DNA from 2 places in the Alteromonas sp. V450 genome. Region 2 is predicted to be linked to the other one. Evidence: predicted binding sites of a transcription regulator. Region 2 holds the regulator's gene; the other holds the start of a gene.
The links. Region 2 encodes FNR, which switches genes on or off when oxygen is low (the NO sensors DNR and NnrR bind a similar motif). Its sites were predicted from a motif close to TTGATCTAGATCAA; they were not measured.
Positions count from the first base shown of each region.

Region 1 (7,645 bases), 2.0 Mb from region 2:
GGACTCATGATAAAACGTTGGTATATAACAATAGGTGTTTTGCTCGTTGCGGGTTGTTCACTGCATAGTCGCGACGGTGTAGCAGTAGACGAAGTAAATGAAGTTGCAGTGGGTAAATGGTTAGATTCACCCGCTCATCAACAGGTACAAGCGATTAAATCGGGAGAGTTAAAAGCATCGTCTTTGGTACAAGGGTATTTGTCTCGGATAAATGAATTAGATACTCAGGTTAACAGCGTACTGGCAATAAACCCCAGCGCAATGCGTGAAGCGCAAGCGATCGATCTCAAAATCGCTAATGGTGAACCAGTAGGAAAACTTGCAGGGCTGCCCATTCTTATTAAGGATAATATTGAAACTGCAGAATTGCCTACAACAGCAGGTTCAATGGCGTTAATGAATAACATAACGGGGCGAAATGCGCCTATTGTAGAAAAGCTCAAAGCGGAAGGCGCGATTGTCCTAGGCAAAACGAACCTTTCTGAATGGGCTAATTTTCGGTCTGAATCATCAATTAGCGGCTGGAGCGCGGTGGGAGGTTTAACTCGCAACCCACATATATTGTCACGTAGTGCATGTGGTTCATCTTCTGGTTCTGGAGCGGCAATGTCACTGCGCCTAGCGTCACTGGCAATTGGTACCGAAACAAATGGTTCAATCATTTGTCCGTCATCGTTAAATGGTGTTGTAGGCTTTAAACCCTCGGTAGGGTTGTTATCACGTAGCCATATCGTGCCTATTTCCTCTAGTCAAGATACGGCAGGGCCTATGACATCAAACGTAATTGATGCGTGGTTAATGACCGCTATTATGGCAGGAAGTGATAGCGACGATAGCGCAACTGAAGAGGCGGATGCTCATATACCTCGTACTCCCTCTCAAGCGATGATAAATACTGATCTTAAGGGAATAAGAGTCGGAGTAGTACGCTACAGACAGGGCGATAACCCCCATGTGCTTGCGGTATATGAAAAAGCGTTAGCACAACTCAAGGCGGCCGGTGCAACGCTAGTTGAAATCAATGACTTTAATCAGCCCGATAGTTTCTGGGCAGATTCCTACACCGTTTTGCTGAGCGAGTTTCACGCGACGCTTAATGACTATCTAGCAACGTCACCTGCCGATATTCCGGTACGTAACTTAGCAGACCTTATTGCTTTTAATAATGAAAACGATCGTGAATTGGCACTATTTGACCAAAGTATTTTTGAGAAGTCGTTGTCTGCGCCAAATATTGACAGCAGTGAATACAAAGAGGCCCTTTCACTTGTCAAAGAAACGGCGGGTACCAATGGTATAGATACACTGTTGCACCAACATAATGTAGATGTTTTGGTGGCACCATCTAATAGCCCCTCATTTTTGATTGATGGGGTTTACGGTGATCATTCACCGGCTGGCTTTATCGGTATTGGCTATCTTGCTGCGGTGGCAGGGTATCCGCATTTAACGGTACCTGCTGGCGAGGTAAAGGACCTGCCAGTTGGGATAAGTTTTATCGGTGCTAAATGGCAAGATCAAAAAATATTGAGTATCGGCAGTGTGTTCGAGGCGAAACACGGTTTTTACCTTAAGCCTGGCCTTTTGCCTACGCGGTTTGATGCTCCGGCATTGCGAAATGTTGTTAGTGGTGTTGCCAATTAGTAAGTGACGGCATGATATAGAAAACCCAGCCTATGGCTGGGTTTTTTGTCATCTTGTATCGTGGCAAAGTGTTAACTTGGCTTTTTAACCCATGCACTGCACCACCCATTGGCATTAACTAACTTGCCGGGGAAGATGTTGCACGGACGATACTGTTCGCCGTCTGCACCTTGCACGTACATGCAGTTTGCGCAATTTGATCCTTCCACGGTAGATGCTGGTGTGTAATTGAGTGCTTTTGCAGTTGGGTCGTCGGCGCTCAGCTGCTCTTGGGCTTGCGCACGAAGTGCAACGCCACCTAGCGTGAGTCCTATAACTGTAGAGCCTGACAATTTTAAAAAATTACGACGACTTACAGATTTCATAACGGTCTCCTTAAGAGATATAAACGATAATGATTCTTTTTTATTCAGTATCTTAAACGCAAAAACCTGCCCATAAAGGCAGGTTTTTTTTACATTAATTCATACTAGCGTTTTTCACAGAAAGATCGAATGGAAAGTGAAATATTCGCTTGATCTAGATTAAAAAAAGTTTATTGCAATGCAATACGGGTACAACATAGCTACTCAATAGGTCTTTACCCACGCAATTTAATAGTTATAAATGTATGAAAACTATTTTTTTGTAAGCGGTGTATTTGCTTTTGCATAAGCAAACTGTGCTAGCCGCGTTGTCTTGTGGTAACTATCAAGACCGGATATACAGGCACTGCCCGCTGCCTCAATATCTACATACCCGTCTTCAGATAATAAAGGCTCGGAAATGAACAATTCCTGAATCTCCCCGATGATCATTTCCGTATTATTTAGCAATGTAAAATGCTGCGCGACTGACAGCCCCATTTTTATGTTACTTTCCTTCACATATGGCGCTTCGAACGTCTCGCTAAACTGAGGGGTTAAACCTACGGCTTCAAATTCGCTTTCGTCTGGCGCATAGCGAGCTGATGTTTGGTGCGCTTTATCAACCCATTCGACGTGTATATGGTTTAATGTGTAAACGCCGCGCTGTTTAATATTGCTTAAAGAGTCACGCGTTACGGTGTGTGGCCGCATGATAACACCGAGTAATGGCGGGTTAGCACCAATGTGAACAACAGAACTAATCACTGCCAAGTTGGGGGTGGTGCCATCAGTTGTGCCTAGTAATGTTGCCGACTTAAAGCCGGACAAACTATTGATGAAATTAGCTCGAAAGCGCTGGGGCATTGCACTGATGTCATCATGAGTGAATTGCTTAGTCATTCTCTCTTTCGGCCTCTATTTCGATATCTTCACCGTGCTGAAATACACGGAGTTCGATGGGTTGGCAGCACACTTGGCAATCTAACACCAGGGTTTGGCCAACATCATTTATTTCGTCTATTTCTACGTCATTAGGTGCCATGCAGTAAGGGCACGAAAAGTCCATTGCTCGCGTTAAGCTCATTGATATTCCCAGAAACATTACAATAACCACTTGTACGTGATGCATAGCCATGCGGATTGAAAATCTTTACATCAAATGATCAGTACTTGTCGTTATCGAGTATGTTAAATCAAGTGAGTTGTATTGAGAGAAGAACGGTGTCTAATAAAGTCGGCGATTGTCCTTGCTGCCACCGTCAAGCGCGCCTTACGTTTCATCATTTGATCCCGCGAAAAATGCATCGGCGCAGCTTTTTCAAGAAACATTTTAGTAAAGCTGAGTTAAACAAGGGCATTTATATATGTAGGCAGTGTCACAGTGGAATACATAGGTTCTATGATGAAATGACACTCGCAAAACATTTTTGTTCGTTGCCAGCATTGCTTGACGATGAACAACTAGGCGCATTTTTTCAATGGGTATCGAAACAGCGAATTAGGATTTAAGTTGAATTTTCAGCCTGTATAAATATACACTTACACTGTATTCATAACCAGTAAAGTTGCCATGCCTCGTATGCGAAAAGACCTCCCTCCTCGTTACTACCTTACACATTTCTATGAGTTTCTTGCTTTTTTTGAGGGTGCTAACAAGGTATTGCTGAATCAAGAAGCAATAGCGTTTATTGACCGTTTTAACGCGCTAGATGAAGATAAAAAATGTATTATCGTGCGGGCAGCGAACCGTAAATATGCTGTTATCGATAGGAACCAGTTCAATTATGCGGAGATTGATGCGCCACAGCAGCAGATAGATGCATTGATTGAGCAGGGGTGGTTTGGTGATATCACACATGCGTCTCTTCATGATATTGCTGGCGTGTGACTAGTCCTGAAATAGGTTGACACTTATTTCGGTTAAAACGCCCGATGTATTTCATCGGGCGTTTTGTATTTAAGGGCCTGATGTGGCCGCCTACCATTATAGATTGCTATTGACTCTGCAACCATCTTTCTCGCTTCTTCTAAATCTCGTGGCTTATGGAGTAAGTATTCATTTTTAAGAATACCGTTTATTCGCTCTGCAAGGGCGTTTTGATAGCAGTCGTAGCCATCTGTCATCGAGCACTGTACATCATGTTTTCTATGGAGTTTTTGATACTCTTCTGAACAATACTGTATACCTCTGTCTGAGTGATGCACGAGCTTTTCTTTTGTACTTTTTTGTTTAAGCGCTCGAGTAAATGCTTGCTTTACTGACTGCGTTCGCATGTTATCGTCAACCTGATAGCCCACAATCTTCCGCGAATAAGCATCTGTAATGAGACTTACATAACTCTCTCCACTTCGCGTCGGTAAGTACGTGATATCCGCTACCCAAAGCTGATTGGGCTTCTCTGCTTTGAAACCCGCTTTAATGAGATTAGGGTGACGACGGAACCGATGATGGCTGTTGGTTGTTTTGTGATACGCGCGCTTTGTCGGCACCAATAGCCGCTTTTCTCTCAGTAAATTAAAGAGATGGTCTCTCCCGATATCCATTTTTTCGAGCGCAAGCAGATACTGTAGTTTCCGAGTGCCGATGCGAGGTTGCATCATTCGCTCCTGACGGACGAACTGAATGACTTGACCTTCAAGCGCTTCGCGCTTGAGTGAGCGAGCGCAGTATTGGTAGTAAGCCTGACGAGAAATCTTCAGGTAACGACAGGCTTTGGCAACGGACACTCCGCCTATCACTTTTTCTTGGATGACTTTCTTTTGCGCTTTTTTACAACGCTTACTCCATAGTCACTTTCAAGGACATTTACAACGGCTTCAAAGAAATCAGCTTTCATTTTTGTATCAGCAAGCTCTTTCTCTAGCGCTTTAATTCGCTGTTCGGGGGTGAGTTCTGCTTTGGGTTTATCCACGACGTGGCCTCGCGTTAGAAACTTCGGTGTTCCATCCGTCCAATCTAAACGACCGTGCTTACGAAGCCAAACTAAAACAGTTGAGCAACCTTGTATTCCGTAGTGATCTTGAGCCTGCCTGTAGGTGAACTCGCCTTTTTCAACTTGGTCTACAACAGCCAATTTAAAAGCGAGGGAATAATCACGTTGAGTTCTTCTGCTATTTGATTTCATTACACTCTCCAAAATAAGTTTGAAAAGTGTCAACGCTATTTAGGATGGGTCAGTGTTAACAAAAGAGGCGATTATTTCGCTGCTATCTGAGTACGGCAGTGTGCAAGGTTTAGCATCGCAGGCGAAAGCTAAACTGGTTACAATTCTTGCTGAGCATATTCGCAAGCAGGGATGGCCCTCTTCATTCTCGTTTACACATTACTTGGTCTGTTTGTTTGATTCTGCACTTCGTTTTCTTCTCTTTGTTTATTTTGGTAACACCAAAAGTCGGCTAAATCAGTTTTCAATGCGTGACCTTGGCGTTATGCGCACGCGATCGGATTCGGTGACTGACACTGCGCGGTTCGACAGCATGGAAGACACACAAGCCGCGTGGTTTTATGCTGATCACTATACCCGCCTGTCTTACTACAGCGATGATGAACTACAAACACTTGCTAGATCAGACTTTCCTGAAACCGAATGTGTTTCTGCCAGTTTCTACCGCGATCAGTTTTTATATGCGCTTGGTTTAAAAGTGTGTGAGTTAGATCGTGAGCTTGGTCTAAATGTACTTGGTTTGGCAAAAAGCGACAAAGCAAAAGAAAAGTGGCTAAGAGAAAGCTATAAAGATGGGCACATAGAGCAAGTTAAAGAGGCATTAGAAAACATTATTGATGATCCGCCTTCTGATACGCTTGGTGCTTTCGCGGAAGATTTTTATGCACGTAAATATAACAAGAAGCGCACGAGTGTAGTGACAGATATGCTGCGTAATGCAAGTCGCACACTGAATATTGACGTGAGCCAGAATCAGCAGGTAGAGCGTGGAGTATTAGCTCACTATGCGAGACAAGGTATTCAGGGATGGCGCACCGAAAATAGACTTTGGCGGAGCCTCTTTGGCCTGATTTTCTGGCAGCAACTCTATGAGGAGGACACGTTAGTTACAGAGTTTGACCGCAGACCGCTGTCGCTTAAACAAAACAACTTTTATGAGAAATTTAAAGACAGCATTGAAGCGCTGCTGAGTCGGCTGAATTCAAAAGATGCATTGCGTCGACATATCCACAAAAACGCGACCCAACATTACGGCAAAGTGAATAGCTTGTTCATGTGGTCTAGTCATCTTCTAACACCGCTTGAAGCACTTATAGAGCATGGCGATTTGAAGGCAATTTACGCGTTGCTGCGAATGATGTGCAGGGATTTTGAAAGTTTGAGGGATGGTTTTCCAGACATTATGGTGTTGGATGGAACCCTTCGCTTTGAGGAAATTAAAGCACCAGGTGATCAGTTGCGCCGCAATCAATTGGTGTCTATTCAACGATTGCAGCAAGCGGGTTTCAGCGTGGCTGTTACCACTGTTAAATGGGTGCGTGACCCTGCTCAGCCTTATGTTGTGGTAGATATAGAAACGACGGGCGGCAATAGCAATTTCAATCGTATAACTGAAGTGGGTATGGTGAAATTAGTGGCGGGCAAAGAAGTAGATAGATTCCAAACGCTCATCAACCCTCAAAGAAGGATACCCTCAAATATTACAAGACTAACAGGAATTTCTGACGCTATGGTGGCCACAGCTCCAGTGTTTGCCGAGGTTGCAGAAAACATAGCAAAGTTTACTGAGGACGCTGTTTTTGTAGCTCATAACGTAAATTTCGACTACGGATTCATTAAGGCTGAGTTTGCAAGGCTTGAGCAATTTTTTAGACGCCCGAAAATGTGCACGGTGCGTGAAATGCGAAGAACGTATCCTGGACTTGCTTCTTACTCATTGGCCAACTTAACCAAACACTTTCATATTGAAATGGAACAACACCATCGCGCATTGAGTGATGCACAAGCAGCGGCCGAGCTATTGAAACTCGCATTTGAAAAGGACGATGCCCGCCCAACTGATTAATAGGCTCGGTTGAAACAACACGCGGCCGTAATAAAGTAGCAGTGTGATAACGCTGCCATACAAATACAAAATTTTGAATGAACGAAAACACCTCTCGGCATGTATTTAATGTGGTTATTTAGCGAGAAAAGAGATGTGCGAAATGGCGTTAACTGAAGAGCAACAGTCAAGAATTATCGAAATGGCATGGGAGGACCGCACGCCTTTTGAGGCTATTGAGCGGCTTTATGGCCTTCCTGAAAAAGAAGTTATTAAGCTGATGCGCAGAAACTTAAAACAAAAAACGTTTAAGAATTGGCGCGAAAGGGTTTCAGGCCGAAAAACTAAACACGCTAGCCTGCGACCTGAAGGGGTTGAACGTGGCTATTGCCCGTCGCAATACAAACCTAAAGGCGCCAACAAGTAAGGCGCCTTTATTCTTTCGATTCAGGTGCTTTTAGCGTGGTAATAGGTAATAGAAACGCGGTTAATTGCTGCCTCAACGGGCTTGGAAAAACAATCGTATTGGCAGATTGGTTAATGCTTTTTGCGTGATGTACCTGCCTTAGCAAATCTTGGTAAGTACTACTGGTTTTTTGAAGTTCTTCAACACGCTCCATCATTAATTCAATAAACTCTGCAGGCGTTAAGTGCTCGTGACGTTT
Region 1 is NZ_MODU01000004.1:3,196,765-3,204,409, reverse strand. It holds gene BK026_RS14015 (amidase) at 7-1,644, shown strand; gene BK026_RS14010 (high-potential iron-sulfur protein) at 1,716-2,009, opposite strand; gene BK026_RS14005 (flavin reductase family protein) at 2,262-2,891, opposite strand; gene BK026_RS14000 (CPXCG motif-containing cysteine-rich protein) at 2,884-3,075, opposite strand; gene BK026_RS13990 (hypothetical protein) at 3,571-3,879, shown strand; one part of gene BK026_RS13985 (IS3 family transposase) at 3,912-4,744, opposite strand; one part of gene BK026_RS13985 (IS3 family transposase) at 4,744-5,116, opposite strand; gene BK026_RS13975 (exonuclease domain-containing protein) at 5,169-7,001, shown strand; gene BK026_RS13970 (TIGR03643 family protein) at 7,144-7,407, shown strand; gene BK026_RS13965 (hypothetical protein) at 7,415-7,645, opposite strand, start outside.
Region 1: the regulator FNR is predicted to act here: its motif matches at 2,159-2,172, upstream of BK026_RS14010 (high-potential iron-sulfur protein).

Region 2 (7,645 bases):
CCGGTGTATATTTTTATTTGGCGTCTTCATTTTCTCTAATGTTGGTGGCAGACAGGAAGCTTACGCCAATCAGTGCGATTATTCTCTCGTGTCGTGTGTTTAATGCTTACTGGGCTCAAATTGCCAGTGTTTTTGGTGTATTTTTCTTATTGTTTGCGACAGCACCGCTCACCTTTGGTTTTTCACTTATTTGGGTGTTACCTTTTTATTTTAGTATGATGGGTTTGCTCTATCAGGAACTGATTGGGGAACAGGGTGAAAGCACGGAGGCATCTGAAAACGGTGTGAATGAGTCTAGCTTCGATGCATAAACGTGAAACTTTTAAAATCGTCCTTATAACGCTGGGCGTTTTAGCTGTAATTGTAATTAACGCCATTATTTTCACAAAGGACGAACCAGATGTTTTGGACATACCACAAACGGTAGAAGCCAAAAAGGCGGTTCCCAATTTTTCAGCTTATACGAATGTAAAAGAAAAGAAAGAAGCGTTTTTCAATTATCTACGCCCAGAAGTGGAGAAGCAAAATGCGTATCTTCTTACGCTAAGGCATTACGTACAAACGTTGTATCGCAAAGCGCTAGCCAACGAGTCACTTTCAGATGAAGATATGACAAGGCTTAATTGGCTAGAACAAGAGTATCGTGTTAAGCCAACACAGCCGTTAAAAACAAAACTTCTCGCGTTGCTGCAAAAGATTGATATTTTACCCGTAGAGCTTGTGCTTGTGCAGGCTGCTAATGAGTCGGCGTGGGGCACCAGTCGTTTTGCAAAAAAAGGCTATAACTTTTTTGGCTTGTGGTGTTTCTCTAGAGGGTGCGGTTTTGTACCAAACCGTCGAAACGAGGGGGCGTCTCACGAAGTCGCTAAATTTGATAGTTTATCTCAAGCAACGTATACCTACATGCGAAATTTAAATCGCCATGACGCTTATGCTGATTTAAGAGAGATACGCAGCCGACTTCGAGCAAACCAGATACCAATTACTGGTGTAGCGCTTGCTGAGGGGCTAATGAACTATTCCGAGCGGGGAGCCGCTTATGTTGAAGAGCTACAAACTATGATCCTATTTAACGAGGAGTTTTTATCCGAATGATACGCGCTGCTTTAATTTGTGCCTCATCGCTGTTTATTGCTGTAAGCAGTTTTTCTGTGGCTAGTGAAACAATCGATGTAGAATACAGCCGTTTTTACAGCCATGTGAAAAAACTAGATAACGAAGATACCCAAGCGCTTCAGTTTGCATTTGGTTTTGTCCGTGTGGGTGAGGGTCGTTTGTGCGAGGTTAATGAGGCGTTAATTGTGACAGATAAAAAAACAATGCCCCTTGAGGTAAGCGGCGAAGGACGCTTCACTGTACCCACAGAGAAGGCTCTGAAGCTCGCTAATGCACTGGTGCGTATCGATTTAAATGAGCGTGCAAATGTATGTGATATGTCGGTGCAGCTAGAGACCAAACCGGAATATCTAAAGCAGTATTATACAAAAGACGAACTTACTTTCTTGTATGACCAGTACGAAGCTTTTTTTAATGAGATGGGAAGCTTTTTATCTTTTATGATGCCATCTGTAAAAGGCTTAATGCTTCAATTTGATGACAAGGAATTAGACTTCATCACGCCTCAGGGAGTACATATCAATAATGGCGTGTTGCACTTAGAACAAGATTGGATAGATAACGCAAGAGGTTTAACGCTGCCAAAGGCGCCACTGCGCGTAACCGCAATGGCTTCAAGTTAATTACGTACCATTGGTTTAGGTATCAGGTGAGCAACTGATACCTAATTTGCTCGGCCACACGGGCGATGGTTTCTTCACCCTTTGCGCAGAGCTCTTCTGCCCTGTGGAATTCCATAATACCCACGTCAGTAAGTTGCGGTTCAATAAGAATGTCAGGCGGATCGCCGGCAAGGCGAGAGCGTGTAACGCGAGCTTGTAGTATTTCAAGTGAGCTGCTCATTACGCTCATGATCCCAGGTGGGTTTCGCTTGCTCACTTTAGCTGGAACCTCAGTGAATTCTTCTTCTACTTTTTCTATCACTTCAGAAGCAATACCTTCTTCAGTTTTAACATCGTTAGTATCAGACAAAACTTCCTCTTTTTCGTCTGTCTTCTCAAGTGCTTTTTCTTCCTTGCTATCAGGCGAAAACCATTGGCGCAACACGTTCTGGCTTTTAGTAAAAAAGTCCTCGGTTTTGCGTTGGTTTTCTTCGTGGTCTTGCCTTAATTTTTCAAGCCGAAGTGGTCGGAAATCTGCATTCAAGTTTACTGCAATGACAAAGTCCGCCCCTAGCTGACGACACAAGTTAACCGGAACGGGATTAACAACAGCGCCGTCTACTAGCCAACGATCGCCGTGTGCTACGGGCGCGAAGAGCGCGGGAATTGCACAAGATGCTTGAATGGTATCGCCAATAGGACCTGAGTTAAATACCACTTCACGGCCGGTATACAAATCGGTAGCTACCGACGCAAATGGCTTCAGCATGTCTTCGTAGGAGGGAGCGCAAAACTCGCTGGCAAGCTTGTCAAAAACTTTTTGTCCACTGGCAATGCCGCCGCGCCTAAGTCCTACGCCCATAAGCGCCAGTACTTGCCAGTCGCTTAGCGAACAAGCCCACTCTTTAAGATCTTCTAGTTTACCGCTTGCATAGGCCGCGCCAACATAAGCACCAATAGAACAGCCGGCGACCACGTCAATTTTAACGCCAAGTTTCTCTAATGCTTCAATGATACCAATATGGGTCCAGCCCCGTGCAGCACCGGCTCCTAACGCAAGTCCTATTTTCATCTACTTCGGTTCCATTATGTTTACAACATCAATAGTATTATCTTCATCACTATGGTCTTTTACACCAAGCGCTGCATGCTTTTCTGTGGTAAAAGATGGCTCATCAAAACCAATATCACCATCTTCGACAGGGCCATCTTGCGTGGTAATTGCCTTAAAGTCATACAGGTTACTGTCAACTAAATGCGACGGCGCTACGTTTTGAAGCGCGCGGAACATCGACTCTATACGACCAGGAAAACGTCGATTCCAGTCTTGAAGCATTGCTTTAATGTTTTGACGTTGTAAGTTTTCCTGCGAGCCACAAAGGTTACAAGGAATAATTGGAAACTCAGCAGCTTGTGAATATTTCTCGATATCTTTTTCAGTACAGTATGCCAACGGACGAATGACAATGTGCTCTCCGTTATCGCTGACAAGCTTAGGCGGCATAGACTTCAACTTTCCACCATGAAACATATTTAGGAAAAACGTCTCGAGCATGTCGTCGCGGTGATGTCCCAATGCGATTTTTGTTGCGCCCAGTTCTTTTGCGGTACGATACAAGATACCACGGCGTAAACGAGAGCAAAGCGAACAGGTTGTCTTTCCTTCTGGAATCTTATCTTTAACGATAGAGTAGGTGTCTTCTTCTACAATTTTGTATTCAACGCCAATGCTATCTAAATATTCAGGCAAAATATGCTCTGGGAAGCCAGGTTGTTTTTGATCAAGATTAACCGCAACAATATCAAAGTGAATAGGCGCAATCTTCTTTAAAAACATAAGTATATCTAGCATTGTGTAACTATCTTTTCCGCCAGACAAACACACCATAACTTTGTCGTTGTTTTCAATCATGCCGAAATCGCCAATAGCTTTACCCACGTTGCGGCGAAGTCGTTTTTGAAGTTTGTTGAAGTTGTACTTTTGCTTACTTTGCGCAGCGTTTAACGGCGACGCGTCAGCACTGTTTGTGCCTACACTCATAATTAACTAGCTTGGTTTGTGATAAAGCCAACAGTATACATTAAAGCGCTATTTCTCGACTACGCTTGTGGCGTTAAAATTGTAAAGCGGCTGCCACTGAAAGGCGCTTTATTTTCTGCTTATAAATGATGTTGGCAAAAACATTCAAAGGCTAAATCGATAGCGGAGAGACGAAGCCATCGGGCTTAATGGCAAGTACATCACAATTGAGTTCATCAATAACATGTTCGGCTGTATTGCCAATAAGCGCCGCAGAAAGACCAACGCGTCCAACGGTGCCGATAACTACAAGTTCGGCATCTAATGTTTTAGCAACCTGCGGAATGACTTTTTCCGGAAGGCCTTCTTCTACAACGCATTTATTCTCAGGAATGCCGTACTTTAGCGCATGACTGCGCATTTCCTTTAAATGGTGGTTTTTCACTGCATCATGATAAGTATCGGGGTCAAACTCAGGCACTTCAATGGCGATGTTAAGTGGGGTTGAAGGAAAACTATTTACTAAGTTTACATTTCCTTTTAATAGTGACGCATAGTCGTTAGCGATGTGAGTAAGTTTATCGTTGAGAGCTGCGTGCTCGTCATCTTCGCTACCCACGTTTACAGCGGCAATGATTTCACCATTTTCCGGCCAGTCGTGCTCTTTCACCAGCAGCACTGGGCGAGGGCATTTGCGCATTAAATGCCAGTCTGTAGGTGTAAAAATTACAGAAGCAAGGTCATCATGGTTTTTGGTGGCTTTTACTACCAGATCTATATGATGCTTAAGAGCATAATAGATGATTGACTCATACGCGCGATTATTCCATTCAACAACAATGTTAGTTTCATCAAAACCTTGTTCTTTTAGGTGGGATGCCAGCCATTTTGCATGTTCATTCGTGACAGCCTGCCGCATGGACTCGCGTTCGTCGGGGCTTAACATCGTTGTCATATCGTAAGACAAATCGTATACCACCATCATGGCGGTAACCTGTGCACCGGTTTTCGATGCAAGTTCAAAGGCGCGACTTAGTGCTGGTTGGTTATCGCGCTCGGCATCAACAACAGCTAGAATTCGTTTACACTCAATCATAACGTCCCCCTAACGGTGAAGTTCGGTAGCGACTGACAACGTTGCACTGTTTTAAATGTCGCTTTTATTAACTATAAACGACATTAAGAAAAACGTAAGTTGTTTTAGAACAAGAATTTCACAACGTGAAATATGTGTACCTGGCAACGTAAATAAAATAGTGCGTGAGGGAGAGAAAGTTAAAATAATGAACTGGCGTGTGGGGTACAAGCGCGCGTGGCGCGCTGCATATTAACGTAAGGAGTGATTATCCACAGACTACGCTAGGACCATTGAGCGCTTCTAACTTGTTATTTAGCCTGTCAAAATCCAAAATCGAGATGAGTTTGCCATCCACCTTGATGATGCCATCCTTCTGGAAGCGGCTTAAGAGGCGACTTATAGTCTCAATGGTCAACCCTAAATAGTTTCCTATTTCATTACGCGTCATGGTCAAATGAAACTCTCTGTGTGAGAAGCCACGTTCCTCAAATCGCTGAGACAAATGTGAAATAAAATACAGTAAACGCTCTTCTGCAGTTCGCTTGTTTAGAAGCATGATCATGTCGTGATCTTGTTTTATTTCCGCGCTCATGAAACTCAAAATTTGATGGCGAAGTTTTGGAAATTGTACCGACATTTCATCGAGGGTTTCATAGGGAAGTTCACACACCATGGCCGTCTCCAGTGCAGACGTGTAGCTTTGATGTTTATTTTCCCGCAGTGCATCAAAGCCGATGATATCGCCAGGGAAATGAAAACCAGTAATTTGCTCTTCGCCTTCGTTATTTGTAACGAATGACTTAAACGAACCCGTTCTGACAGCGAACAGCGAATGGAATTTGTCGCCAGTATGTATAAGTGTATCACCTTTATGAAGCGGTTTTTTACGCTCAATAATATCGTCAAGAGATTCAATTTCTGTTTTATTCAGCGCCACGGGTAAACACAAGTGACTAAAACTACAGTTTTGACAGTGAATAGAAAATTGGCTTCCTTTGCTCATAATGCACGCTCTCTAAAAGAATACCTCATAATAATACACCCATTTTTAAACGATTGCGCCATGAATAAGATAAGCGGCATATATGGCCATTATTGCTGCAATAATCTGTCTAAAATGATTGTGCTGAAAACTACGCACGATATATTGGCTACCGGCGCTTGCGGCAAGCAACGTAGGTAGTGTACCCAAACCGAAGAAAAACATAATAGCTGCGCCTTCTAGCGCATTACCTGCCGCAAGTGACCAAGTAAGTGTTGAATATACTAAGCCACAAGGTAGCCAACCCCAGATAAACCCATAAGGTATGGCGCTAAAAGGGGTTTTGAACGGCAAAAAACGTTTAGAGAACGGCTGGACTTTGGAGAATAAACCTTTGCCAGCGTTTTCTAACACTGATAATCCTGTCCACCATTTGCCTAAATAGCAGGCTAGTAGCAACAGCATCACGCCGCTGAGTAAAGAGAGGGCGTAGTTTGCTAAGGGGATAAAGTCTGCTGCTATTTTTCCTAGTGTTCCGGTCATCGCGCCAGCGATGGTATAACTCACTATACGCCCCATGTTGTAGGCAAGCGTATAGGGGAGTGCACTTGCATCTTTTGGGGAGACCATTCTCAGTGCGGCAACAATTCCCCCACACATACCCACACAGTGAACGCCACCTGCCAAGCCAATAAGAAAGGCCGAGAAGTAATTAATCCCGTCCATGCGGCGCTTTGTGCTTGTTTGACTTGTTGTCTTGAAGTTGCTTACGCTCTTCTGCTAGTTTTTTCTCTTCTGGCGAGAGGTCGTCATCAAATAGTATGCTGTAGCCTTGACGATCAAGGTCTTCGAACTGGTTGGTTTTCACCGCCCAGAAAAATATCACGATAGCAACAGCAACGATAATGATGGCGATTGGAATTAGTACGTAAATAATACTCATGTTATTTGCTCAATAATCGTGTTGAGTTTGTAACAACGATAATACTGCTCAACGACATACCTACAACCGCCATCCATGGAGAAAGTAACCCAGAGACTGCGAAAGGTAAGATAAGAACATTGTAACCTACCGACCAACCAATGTTTTGACGTATTTTTTGTTTCACTTGATGTGCGGTTTGTATAAGTTCCGGCACAGAAAGCAATTGATCGCCAAGCAATATTACATCGGCAGCAGTTTTAGCCACATCTGTTGCGTTGCCTACAGCTATTGCTACATCTGCACTGGCTAAAACAGGTGCGTCATTGATACCGTCACCCATCATCATTACTTTTGCACCGGTTTGCTGCAAAGTTTTAACCGCTTGGTATTTTTGCTCTGGTGTAAGCCCACCTATAGCTGTTGAAATTGGCAAGGTTTTGGTGAGCACATCAACGTTTTGTTGTGTATCTCCGCTTAAAACAGCCAATTCATGGTTTGTTTTTAACAAATTGAGGGTTTCTTTTGTATCGACACGCAGTGAATCTCGTACCTCAAATGCTGCCATAATACGCCCTTCAACGGTAAGAAAAACGTTAGCTGTGGGATATTGTTCAATAGACGTTATGTAGATGTCGCTCACGCTAAAGGCAGCTGATCCCATGGAGAACATGGTATCGTTAATTTCGCCGCTGATCCCCCCGCCAGGTGTTACGGAAAAATTTGTTACTTTGTGTAATTCGTTTTTGGCGCGTTGGTCACATCCATTGTCACCATTAAACGCCTTGGCGATAGGGTGCTCTGAACGGGATTCTAGCGCACATGCAATTGACAAGGCTTTGTCACTATCAACGCCATCAGCGTACCACGCGTTTGTAATGGTGAACTTGCCTTGAGTTAACGTACCGGTTTTGTCTAGTGCGAT
Region 2 is NZ_MODU01000004.1:1,167,066-1,174,710, reverse strand. It holds gene BK026_RS05100 (stress protein) at 1-311, shown strand, start outside; gene BK026_RS05095 (glucosaminidase domain-containing protein) at 304-1,095, shown strand; gene BK026_RS05090 (DUF2987 domain-containing protein) at 1,092-1,739, shown strand; gene BK026_RS05085 (patatin-like phospholipase family protein) at 1,762-2,790, opposite strand; gene ttcA (tRNA 2-thiocytidine(32) synthetase TtcA) at 2,791-3,759, opposite strand; gene uspE (universal stress protein UspE) at 3,911-4,834, opposite strand; gene fnr (fumarate/nitrate reduction transcriptional regulator Fnr) at 5,082-5,819, opposite strand; gene BK026_RS05060 (sulfite exporter TauE/SafE family protein) at 5,865-6,524, opposite strand; gene ccoS (cbb3-type cytochrome oxidase assembly protein CcoS) at 6,511-6,741, opposite strand; gene BK026_RS05050 (heavy metal translocating P-type ATPase) at 6,743-7,645, opposite strand, start outside.